DNA from 2 places in the Nocardiopsis sp. NPDC058789 genome. Region 1 is predicted to be linked to the other one. Evidence: riboswitches for the same ligand, from Rfam matches in the RefSeq annotation. Region 1 holds a riboswitch; the other holds the start of a gene.
What was found. A riboswitch is a leader RNA that binds a small molecule or an ion and turns the genes downstream of it on or off. The one in region 1 is predicted to bind cobalamin.
Positions count from the first base shown of each region.

Region 2: it holds a riboswitch for cobalamin, as region 1 does, so the genes downstream of both, metE (5-methyltetrahydropteroyltriglutamate--homocysteine S-methyltransferase) here and ACFW3L_RS11400 (CoA-acylating methylmalonate-semialdehyde dehydrogenase) in region 1, are expected to answer to the same signal.

Region 1 covers NZ_JBHYOW010000006.1:373,896-379,672, reverse strand. The annotation lists gene ACFW3L_RS11415 (WD40/YVTN/BNR-like repeat-containing protein) at 1-770, opposite strand, end outside; gene ACFW3L_RS11410 (TetR family transcriptional regulator) at 1,249-1,848, shown strand; gene ACFW3L_RS11405 (MFS transporter) at 1,887-3,167, opposite strand; adenosylcobalamin (AdoCbl) riboswitch at 3,343-3,488, shown strand; gene ACFW3L_RS11400 (CoA-acylating methylmalonate-semialdehyde dehydrogenase) at 3,487-4,986, shown strand; gene ACFW3L_RS11395 (acyl-CoA dehydrogenase family protein) at 4,983-5,777, shown strand, end outside.
Region 2 covers NZ_JBHYOW010000010.1:97,888-103,664, forward strand. The annotation lists gene ACFW3L_RS16595 (quinone-dependent dihydroorotate dehydrogenase) at 1-33, shown strand, start outside; gene ACFW3L_RS16600 (polysaccharide deacetylase family protein) at 88-1,620, opposite strand; gene ACFW3L_RS16605 (polysaccharide deacetylase family protein) at 1,741-3,264, opposite strand; cobalamin riboswitch at 3,483-3,712, shown strand; gene metE (5-methyltetrahydropteroyltriglutamate--homocysteine S-methyltransferase) at 3,851-5,777, shown strand, end outside.

The DNA.
Region 1 (5,777 bases):
AAGCCGAAGTCGGTGGGCAGACCCTCCTCGATCCGGCTCCACCCGTCCGCCGCCGGGTCCGCGCTGCGGTAGACGCCGTGGTGGTTCTGCGCGTAGAACGAGCCGTCCGGGGCGGCGGCGACCTTGTGCACGCACTGGCCGTACTCGGGCTCCTCGTCGGGGAGGAACCCCGCGGAGATGCCCCGGTTGGTCGGATTCCAGCTCGCCCCGTCGTCCGCGGTCTGGTAGACACCCCCCGTGGACATGGCCACGGTGATCGCCTCGGGCGACCGGTGGCCCACACCGAGAGTGCCGGGCAGGATCGTGTGGATGGCGGCCCCTCCGGCACCGGGCATCCAGTTGACCCGGTGCGGGTGGTCCCACAGCGCGCGGACCAGCTCGAAGCTGTCGCCTCCGTCGGAGGACCTGAACAGGGCGTGCGGCTCCACCCCGGCGAACACGGTGTCGGGGTCGGCGCCGAAGGCGAACTGCCAGGCACGGGTCAGTGAGCCGTCCGTGTCCTGGGGGAAGGCGATCGGCGGGGCCGGGGGCTCGGTCCACGTGGCGCCGAGGTCGTCGCTGTGCCAGACGCTCGGGCCGAAGTGCCAGCTCTCCGTGCCGACGAGCAGACGCCCGGTGTGCGGGTTGATCCCGACCGCGTAGACGGGACTCACCCCGGCGTCGTTGGCCTCGTCGAGCCGGTGCGGGCCGGTCACGTCCCATGTGCGCCGATCCTCGCTCCGGGCCGTGAAGAGCCCCTTGCGCGTGCCGATGACCAGGAGATATGCCATGACGAACTCCAAGATGTGAGCCAGGTCTCCACTCTGGCACAGGGGTGCGACGAACGTCGGGAGCCACGAGGACGAGCGCGCGGGGAGGGTCGAGGAGGCGCCGGGAGCGGGTTCCGGACGTCTCGGCAAGTGAATAGTTAGGAACCCGAACGATTTACCGTGGGTGGCGAATTCGGCCCTCGGGGAAATGGTGGCCCTGTTGAGGGATAACTTCCGTGTGGAGGGAACCCTTTCCGGGCAAGGGTTCTGCGGCGAGTGGAAGGCGGTTGTCGGTACCAGATCACTTTGCAATAAACTCCCGGGCTACCGGTGTTCGCTCCGAGGCTGCCCCCAGGCCCCGGAACGCCGGTCACATCCCGTCATCCAGCCCGGAAGACATCCCGCTCCTTCGGTCTCTCGGTCCGTTTCGGGACCACCGTCCCAATGGCCGGTCCCGCGTACCATCGAGAACCGAGTTCCCACTCGATAGGGTCGCCTCATGCAACACCCCCCGGACACGCTCCACGCTCGCAAACGTCGTAAGGCGAGGGCCACGATCGTGTCAGCAGCCTTCCAACTCTTCGCCGAACACGGATTCGACAACGTGACGGTCGCGGCCATCGCGGAACGCGCCGAGGTCGGCCGCACGACCTTCTTCCGGTACTTCGGTGACAAACAGCAGGTGCTGTTCGCCGACGACAGCGCCGAGGTGGACCGCATGTGCTCCTACGTGCGCGAACGTGCGGACCTGAAGCCGGGGACCGACCTCGGGGACGCGCTCGCCCTGCTCCGTGAGGCCGCGACCGCCAGCGGACCCACCGCCCTCTCCCCGGCGCACTCGGCCGTGCTCGTGCGGCTCCTCAGGGAGAGCATCGACCTCAGATCCCGCTACCTGCTCACCCGCCAACAGAGGGCGCTCCGCCTGGCCGGTGCCCTGACCGAGGCCGGGACGGCGGAGAACGTCGCCGTCCTGGCGGCCCACACCGCCATGGCCTGCGACCTCACGGCGATGCGGCTCGCGGAGGGCCCCGAGGCCTACCCCGCCCGGGTGGACGAGGCCCACGGGCTCCTCCGCACCCTCGGGGCGTCCGGGGGATGACCGGATCGGGGCGCGACCCTCCTGCCCCGATCCCGTGCTCACCGGTCGTGCTCGCGCACCAGACCGACCAGCCTGCGGCCGAAGAACACCACCACCGCCAGACTGACCGCGCTCACCAGTGCGTAGGGGACACGGAGCGCGTCAGCCTGGCCCAGGGTGGGTGCCAGGACGGCCACCAAGACGCCTCCAGCCGCCATGCCCACGGCGCTCATGCCCCAGCTGACCGTGCGCATGGCGGCGTTCACGCGCCCGAGCAGGTGGTCCGGGGTGACGCGCTGGCGGATGGAGGTCATCGCGACCGCGTAGCCCAGCACCAGGCCGCCGCTGAGGAGATACACCCCGGCCACCACGGGGGTGAGCGGGAACAGCGCCACCAGCAGGTACAGCAGCCCGCTCGCGGCCAGGCAGAACGTCGGCAGGGTTCCGTGGGGCAGCGCGGAGCGCAGACGGGAGACCACCTGCCCGCCGATCACCCCGCCGATCGCGGCGAAGGCCATGAGCAGGCCGAACCCGGTCGACCCCAGCCCCAGGACGTCGCGGACGAACAGCACCTGGGTGGAGAGCAGGGTGGCGTAGGCGGTGTTCACGAACACCGCGATGACGGCCACCGAGCGCAGCAGCGGCTGGTCCCACAGGGCCCGCACGCCCTCGACCACGTCGCTCCACACACCGCGCGGCGTCCGCCCGGCGGAAGTTGGGCAGGGCGTTGCGGTCGTCGCGGGGGTGGTCGCGCGGACCCGCAGGAGCGCCACCACCGACACCAGCAGCGCGGCGACGTTGAACAGGAACGGCGCGAACAGGCCGAGGGCCAGCACGAACCCGCCCAAGGGGCGTCCGGCGAACTCCTGCGCGACGACCGCCCCGGACCGGACGTGTCCGTTGGCGCTCTCCAGTCGTTCCCTGGGGACCAGCGCCGTCACCGTGGTCTCGGCGGCGGTGTCGTGGCAGACCTCCAGGGCACCGAAGCAGAACGCGAAGGCGGCGAGCAGGGGGATCGAGGCCCAGCCGGAGAACACCACCAGGGCCAGCAGCGCCCAGAGCAGCATCCGCAGCGCGTTGGCGGAGACCATCAGCGTGAACCGGGGCAGGCGGTCCACCAGCACCCCCGCGGGGAGCGCCAGGAGGAGCCAGGGGAGTCGGCCCGCGGTGGCGACGGCGGCCACGAGCGCGGCGTTCTCGGGGGCCAGGGAGGACGCCAGCCACGGGACGGCGATCATCGCCACGCCGTCGCTCAGGTTCGAGGCCAGGGACGCGGACCAGAAGGCCCAGAAACGTCCGCCGAGCGGCGCTGACGACGGGCGGGGGGTGGGGTCGGACACGGGGGGACCACCGACTTTCCGCGCCGGTGTCTCGGGTGGCTCCGGAGAGGGGGCACCGGCACACAGCTCCACGCTAACCGCGACCCACTCGGGGCACGCGGGCCGCGTGGGCGACCGGCGCGGGCCGGAGTCCCACAACGCGTCGCCTCGGGGTCTGGATTTAGTAGGACGTCCAACTATATGGTGAGGGGGCCGAGGAGCGGGGAAGCTGGTGCGAATCCAGCACGGTCCCGCCACTGTGACCGGGGGAGACTCCGGAAGTCAGGCCACCGCTCGCGGCCCGAGATTCGTGTGGTCCACGAGGATGGAGCGAACACGCATGGTCAGCGAGCTGACGCATTTCGTGCATGGCAGGAACGTCCCGGGCCGGAGCGGCCGCTTCGGTGACGTCTACGAGCCCAGCACCGGTCGGATCAGGGCGAGGGTCCCCCTGGCGGACCGGGCGGAGACCGAGGCGGTCATCGCCGACGCCGAGGAGGCACAGGTCGCCTGGGGTTCCTGGAGCCCCCAGCGCAGGGCGCGGGTCCTGCTCAGGTTCCTCCAGCTGGTCGAACCCGAGCGTGAGTCGATCGCCCGGGCCCTGTCCGCCGAACACGGCAAGACCGTGGCCGACGCCCACGGCGACCTCCAGCGCGGACTGGAGGTGGTCGAGTTCGCGGCCGGGATCCCGCACCTGCTCAAGGGCGAGTTCACCGACAACGCCGGGGCCGGGATCGACGTCCACTCCCTGCGCCAGCCCCTGGGCGTGGTCGCGGGCATCACCCCGTTCAACTTCCCGGCGATGATCCCGCTCTGGAAGGCCGCACCCGCTCTGGCCTGCGGGAACGCTTTCATCCTCAAGCCCTCGGAACGCGACCCCTCGGTCCCGCTCCGGCTGGCCGAGCTCTTCCTGGAGGCCGGACTCCCGCCCGGCGTGCTCAACGTGGTCAACGGCGGCAAGGAGACGGTGGACACCCTGCTCACCGACCCCCGCGTGGCCGCGGTGGGCTTCGTGGGCTCCACCCCGATCGCGGAGTACGTCTACTCCACGGCCACCGCGCACGGCAAGCGGGCCCAGTGCTTCGGCGGGGCCAAGAACCACATGGTCGTCATGCCCGACGCCGACCTGGACCAGGTCGCGGACGCCCTGATCGGCGCCGGGTACGGGTCCGCCGGTGAGCGCTGCATGGCGATCTCCGTGGCGGTCCCCGTGGGCGAGGAGACCGCCGACGCCCTCGTCTCCAAACTGACCGAACGCATCGCCGGGCTGACCGTGGGCGCCTCGGACGACCCCGACGCCGACTTCGGACCCCTGGTGTCCAGGGACGCCCTCGACCGGGTGGACGCCTACGTCGCCCTGGGCGTGGAGGAGGGCGCCGAACTGGTGGTCGACGGGCGCGGCCTCAAGGTGAAGGGTCACGAGGAGGGCTTCTTCACCGGGGCCTCCCTGTTCGACCGCGTCACCCCCGACATGCGCGTCTACCGGGAGGAGATCTTCGGCCCCGTGCTGTCCGTGGTGCGCGCGGCCGACTACGAGGAGGCCCTGCGACTGCCCAGCGAGCACGAGTACGGCAACGGCGTCTCCGTCTTCACCCGGGACGGCGACACCGCGCGCGACTTCTCGCAGCGCGTCAACACCGGCATGGTCGGCGTCAACGTGCCCATCCCGGTGCCGGTCGCCTACCACACGTTCGGCGGCTGGAAGAGGTCCGGCTTCGGAGACCTCAACCAGCACGGTCCCGACTCGATCCGCTTCTACACCCGCACCAAGACCGTCACCTCGCGCTGGCCCTCCGGGGTCAAGGAGGGCGCGGAGTTCACGATCCCGGTCGTCCGGTGACCGCCGCGATCACCGACGAACAGCGCGCGCTGGCCGAGACCGCGCGCGGGTTCGCGGACGAACACCTCGCACCGTTCGCCGTCGGCTGGGACCAGACCAAGCACTTCCCGGTCGACGTGCTCCGCAGGGCCGCCGACCTCGGCATGGGCGGCCTCTACGTCTCCGAGGACTCCGGCGGCACCGGGCTGACCAGGCTCGACGGCGCCCTGGTCTTCGAGGCCCTGGCCACCGGATGCCCGTCCGTCGCCGGGTACCTGTCCATCCACAACATGGTCGCCTGGATGGTCGACCGCTACGGCGACGCCGACCAGCGCGCCCGCTGGCTGCCGGGTCTGTGCTCCATGGAGACCCTGGGCAGCTACTGCCTCACCGAACCCGGCGCCGGTTCCGACGCCGCCGCGCTCAGCACCCGGGCGGTCCGCGACGGGGACGCCTACGTGCTCACCGGGTCCAAGCAGTTCATCTCCGGCGCGGGCGTCTCCGAGGTGTACGTGGTGATGGCGCGCACCGGTGGCGTCGGCGCGGCCGGGATCTCCGCGTTCGTCGTGCACCGCGACGACCCGGGGGTGTCGTTCGGTGCCGACGAGGCCAAGATGGGCTGGAACGCCCAACCCACCCGTCAGGTGCTCATGGACGGGGTCCGGCTGCCCGCCGACCGCCTCCTGGGAGGCGAGGGCGACGGCTTCCGGATCGCGATGAACGGGCTCAACGGCGGGCGCCTCGGCATCGCCGCCTGCTCGCTCGGCGGCGCCCTGGCCGCCCTGGAGCGCAGCACCGCCTACCTGGGGAGC
Region 2 (5,777 bases), on a different contig from region 1:
TCGGTGGTCAGGGACACCACGGAGGCCAGCTGACCGGCGTGCGGGCGGCCGGTGGGAACGCCCACCGGCCGCCCGCACGTGTGTCCGCTACCAGTCGCCGTCCCAGTCGGGCGGGTAGACCTTGCCGGGTTCCGTGCCGCCGAGCGCCTGGCTGCTGGTGACGAACACGTAGTCCTTCTCGCGGAGCCGTTCGACGATCTCGGGGACCGCCGCGAGCGTGGCCGGTCGGGGGTCGTGCAGTAGTACCACCGCGCCCGGCTCGACCCCGTCCAGCACGGTCTCCACGATCTCCTCCCGCCCGTGCCCCTCCCAGTCCCGGCTGTCGACCGTCCAGGCGACCTCCGCCATGCCCTGCGCGGCGATCTCCTCGTGGACGGCGTCGTTGGTGGCACCGAACGGCGGTCGGAACTGCTCGACGGTGAAGCCGGTCTGTCTGCGGACCATCGCGCTCACCGCGGCGGTCTGCGCGGCCAGCCGATCGGGGTCCATCCGGTTCATGTGCTCGTGTTCGTCGCCGTGACTGGCGATCTCGTGCCCCTCGGCGTAGGCGCGCCGCAGCACGCTCGGCCGGGTCAGGGCCGGTCCGCCGTTGAGGAAGAACGAGGCGGTGACCTCCTCCTCGGCGAGGAGATCCAGCAGGCGCGGAGTGGCCTCCACCGGGCCGTCGTCGAAGGTCAGGGCCACGCACCTGGTCTCGCCGTCCTGGCAGTCCACCCCGGGGTAACCGGCGGTGACCACTCCGGGCGGCGGCCCGACCTCGGCGTCGTCCGGCCTGCCCGGGGGCAGTTCCAGGTCGGGCTCCTCCACCAGTGCGGCCTCCCGGGCGCGTGCGCCCAGGTCCGAGAGCAGGGGAGCGGCCCGCTCGTGCTCGACCACCACGGCCCTGCGACCGGGGGAACTGTCGGGGACGTGCCCGTCGACGATCGGTGACAGGTGGCCGTCGTCGAACTCGACCACCAGGTCCCCCGAGGAGTTGAACCCGATCGAGTCGTAGGTCCTCAGGACGGGGTGCAGGGCGTCGGGGTCCACGTGCTCGTCGTCGGCCAGTTCCTCGCGCGCGAGGGCGTTGAGTCGGACCAGCTCCTCCTGCCCGCGCAGCAGCTCGGTAGAGGAGGACACGGAGCGGTCCCGGGCGTCGTACCAGTACGTCGCGTGGCCCTCCCGCAGGCCGTGCATGTCCTCCTCGGTCCTGACCAGCCGGACCCCGAGGACCCCGTCCCCGGCGGCGACCAGCTCCCAGGCGACGTCCAGCCGCACCGGATCGCGGGTCCCGGCACGGAAGTCACGGACCTCCTGGTCGACCCGCGCGGCCAGACCCTCAGCGAAGTCCCCGGCCCCCTCGAACTCCGGGTAGGCGACGCTGACCTCCACGCCCTCGGGCTCGTACGGGTGGCCGGTGAAGTCACCGGCGTCGCCCCGCCACTCCCCGACACCGTCCCCGGCCGCGTCGGCCAACACGGTGAGCCGCAGCGGGTCACCTCCGTCCACGCCCGTCGTCCCGGTCCCGCACGCGGCGAGCGGGAGGGCCAGCAGAAGCGCGACCCCCGCCCGGAACGGGTGTGCCCGGACCGGGCGGGGCGGGGGAACGGTCCGGCCCGGCCCAACTCTCCTCGACGCCAAAACCCGACTCCCTCGTCCCTGCTCCTCACGGCTGCTGGGAGCAACATAGGGGACGGCACCCCGGCCCCTCCGACGCTGTCCACATGTGGACAGCGGTCCGGGACCGGGGCTCGGGTCGGGTCACTCCGTGTCGCTCGGGGACTCCTCCGGAGCCTCCTCGGGCACGCCGTCGACGTAGGTGCGGCCCGGCTCGGTGGTGCCGAGCAGCTGGGACACCGTGACCATGGAGTACCCGCGTTCGTCCAGTTCACGGATGACGTCGATCGACGCGTCGATGGTGGTGGGGTGGATGTCGTGCATCAGGATGATGGCGCCGTCGGACGCGCCGTCCAGCGCGCGCTCGCGCACCACCTTCGCCTTGCGGTCCCGCCAGTCGTTGGTGTCCACGCTCCACAGGATCTGCGCCAGCCCGAGCTCCGCCGTCACCTCCGCGACCGTGCCGTCGGTCGCCCCGTACGGCGGTCGCATCAGGTCCATCGTGTAGCCGGTCTCCCGGTGCACCAGCGCCTGCGTCGCCTCCAGGTTCTCGCGGACCCCGCCCGCCGAGAGCTCCGTCAGGTTGGGGTGGTCCAGGGTGTGGTTGGCCACCTCGTGCCCCTCGGCGTAGGTGCGGCGTACCACCCACGGGTGCTCCCTGACCGGGAGGCCGGTGACGAAGAACGTGGCCTTGGCATCGTGCGCGGCCAGGGCGTCCAGCAGCTCCGGGGTGCGTCCGCCCGGGCCGTCGTCGTAGGTGAGCGCCACACACGTGGTGTCGGGCGCGGAACAGTCGACCGAGTCGTCACGCGGGGCCAGCACGCCGGGCGCCGCCGGGACCGAGCCGTCCTTGTCCGCCTCGGGAGCCTCGTCGATGGAGAACTCGCGCACCCCCGTGGTCGCCGCGTCGCGGACCCGCAGCCCGAGGTCGGAGAGCAGCGTCTCGGCCTCGTCCCGGGGCAGCACCGCGTGCACACGGCCCGCGTCGGCCGGGGCGACCTGGCCCGCGTCGAACTCGACCACGAGGTCGCCGTCCGGGTTGAATCCCACGGAGTCGTAGAGCGAACTGATCGGGTGCAGCGCCGAGGGAACGGCGTCGGTGTCGGACACCGCCTCACGCACCCGCTCGTTCAGGTCGGTCAGCTCCGCCTGCCCGGCGAGGAGGTGGCTCGAACCGTGGACCGCGCCGGTGTCGGTCTCGTACCAGTAGGTGCTGTGTCCCTCGCGCGTCTCCTCGGAGTCCGTCTCGGTGGTGGTCATCCGCACGCCCACGATCCCGTCGTCGGCCGCGGTCAGCCCCCACTCCCCGTGGAACGTGCGTGCGCCGGGGACGGCCGCCTCGAAGGCCCGCGCCTGGGCGCTGAGGGTCCGTTCCAGGAAGTCCGACAGCGGCTCGGCGTTCGGGATGGACGGGTAGGTGACGGAGACGTCCGCGTCCCCCTCGTGGGCGAGGGTGATCTCCTCCGTTCCGGGGACCGCGTCGGGGGTGACCGTGGTCAGTTGGTCGGGCTCGCCGGTGGCCGGGGGTCCGTCCCCGGCTGACTGCTCGCCGTCGCCCGCCAGGGCACTGTCCTCCAACAGTCCGACGGGTCGGGACGCCGACAGCACCAGCCCCAGCAGGACGACCATCGCGATCGCGACCGTGACAAGGGGTCGGTCGGGAGCCATGGTCTGCCGGTCTTGCTGCTTCACCTGTGGTTCTCCACGTTCATCGTCTGACGAACGTTCGTGGGGGAGGAGGGGGAGCGCTCCCCCACGTAACGCTGATTGTCGGTTGTGATGCCGCGAACCCGGCACGGGTTCACGCCGAGTGGCCGAGGGCCACGCCGGGTGCATGGGCGGAGGGGGCGCTCCCTATACTTGCAGCCGTGGAAGGTACACGCTCCACCCTTGGTCACCCCGGAAGCCTTCCGGGGCGGGCGTTGCGTGTCGAGAGAGGGAACCCGGTGCGAGTCCGGGACTGCCCCGCAGCGGTGAGTGGGAACGAACGTCGCCACAAGCACTGGTGATCCGACCGGAAAAGTCGGAAACTGGGAAGCGGCGACCAGTAGGAACCCGGCGGAGACGCCGGAGACGCCCACGAGTCCGAAGACCTGCCTCCACCCGGCGGCGCACCCGTGCCGCCGGTGGTCCCGTGCCCCGAGGGAGGGCCGAGGGCGGAGACAGCCGAGCGCCGTAGGCGCTCCCTCGGCGTGTCCGCGCCTTCGCTCGCCTCGCGGCCGGTACCCGGCTTTCGACGAGGGAGAGAAGCTCCATGCCCAGCACCCCGGCCGCCCGGCCGTCCGTGCGTTCCACCGTGCACGGTTATCCGCGCATCGGCCCCGACCGCGAACTCAAGCGCGCCAGCGAGTCCTACTGGAAGGGCGGCACCACCGCCGCCGAACTCGACGCCGTCGCCTCCGAACTCCGCCTGGGCGTCTACGCCCAGCTGCGGGAGGCGGGCGTGGACGACCTGCCGTCCAACACCTTCTCCTTCTACGACCAGGTGCTGGACACGGCGGTCCTGTTCGACCTCGTGCCCTCCCGCTTCCCCTCCCCGGCCCAGGCCGGGGACCGGGACGAGCAGCTGCGCCGCTACTTCGCGCTCGCCCGGGGCGAGCAGGGCGCTCCGCCCCTGGAGATGACCAAGTGGTTCGACACCAACTACCACTACCTCGTCCCCGAGCTCTCCCCGAGCACCCGGCCGCGTCTGGTCGGTGACAAGCCCGTCACCGAGTTCCGCGAGGCCTCCGAGGCCGGGTTCCGGACCCGCCCCGTGCTGGTCGGTCCGCTGACCTTCCTCCTGCTGGCCAAGGCGGCCGACGACGCCCCCGAGGGCTGGGAGCCGATCGAGCTCCTCGACCAGCTCCTGGACGCCTACGCCCGCCTGCTGTCCGACCTCCGGGCCGCCGGCGCCACCGAGGTCCAGCTCGACGAGCCGATCCTGGCCACGGACGACGGCCGCTCGGCCGTCGGTCACCTGGAGCGCGTCTACCAGCGCCTGGGTGCCCTCACCGACCGCCCCTCCCTCCTGGTCTCCACCTACTTCGGCTCCATCGGCGCCGCCGCCCTGCGGGTCCTCAAGGACTCCCCGGTGGAGGCGGTCGGCCTCGACCTGGTCACCGACGCCGAGGGCGTCGAGGACCTCGCCGCGGTCTCCGGCCTCGGCTCCACCCGCCTGGTCGCGGGCGTCGTCGACGGCCGCAACGTGTGGCGGACGGACCTGCCCGCCGCCGTGGCGGAGCTGGGCACGCTGCTCGCCCTCACCGACGAGCTGACCGTGAGTACCTCCTGCTCGCTGCTGCACGTGCCGATCGACCTCGACGCGGAGACCTCGCTCGCCCCCGAGCTGCGTGCCGCGCTGGCCTTCGCCAAGCAGAAGGCCGAGGAGGTGGCCCTGCTCGGCCGTGTCCTCACCGAGGGCGAGGACGCCGCCTTCGACGCGGCCGCCACCGGCAACCCGTCGTTCACCGACGCCCGTGTGCGCGCCCGCCTGGACGCCCTGGGGCAGGACGCCTACGAGCGGCCCGAGGACCGTGGCGCTCCCACCGACGTCACCCTCACCACGACCACCATCGGCTCCTTCCCGCAGACTCCCGAGCTGCGCCGTGCCCGCGCCGCGCACCGCAGGGGCGAGCTGTCCACCGAGGAGTACGAGCGGACCCTGCGCTCGGAGATCGACCGCGTCATCGCGCTCCAGGAGGAGATCGGCCTGGACGTCCTCGTCCACGGCGAGCCCGAGCGCAACGACATGGTGCAGTACTTCGCCGAGCAGCTGGAGGGCTACGCCACCACCGAGCGCGGGTGGGTGCAGTCCTACGGTTCGCGCTGCGTGCGCCCGCCGATCCTGTTCGGTGACGTCTCGCGCCCCGAGCCGATGACGGTCGAGTGGATCACCTACGCCCAGTCGCGCACCGACAAGCCGGTCAAGGGCATGCTGACCGGCCCCGTCACCATGCTCGCCTGGTCGTTCGTCCGTACCGACCAGCCGCTCGGCGAGACCGCCCGCCAGGTGGGTCTGGCCCTGCGGGACGAGGTCGCGGACCTGGAGCGCGCGGGCATCCGTCACATCCAGGTGGACGAGGCGGCCCTGCGTGAGCTGCTGCCCCTGCGCGAGGAGCAGCGCCAGGCCTACCTGGACTGGGCGGTGAACTCCTTCCGCCTGGCGACGTCCGGGGTGGCGGCGAGCACCACCATCCACA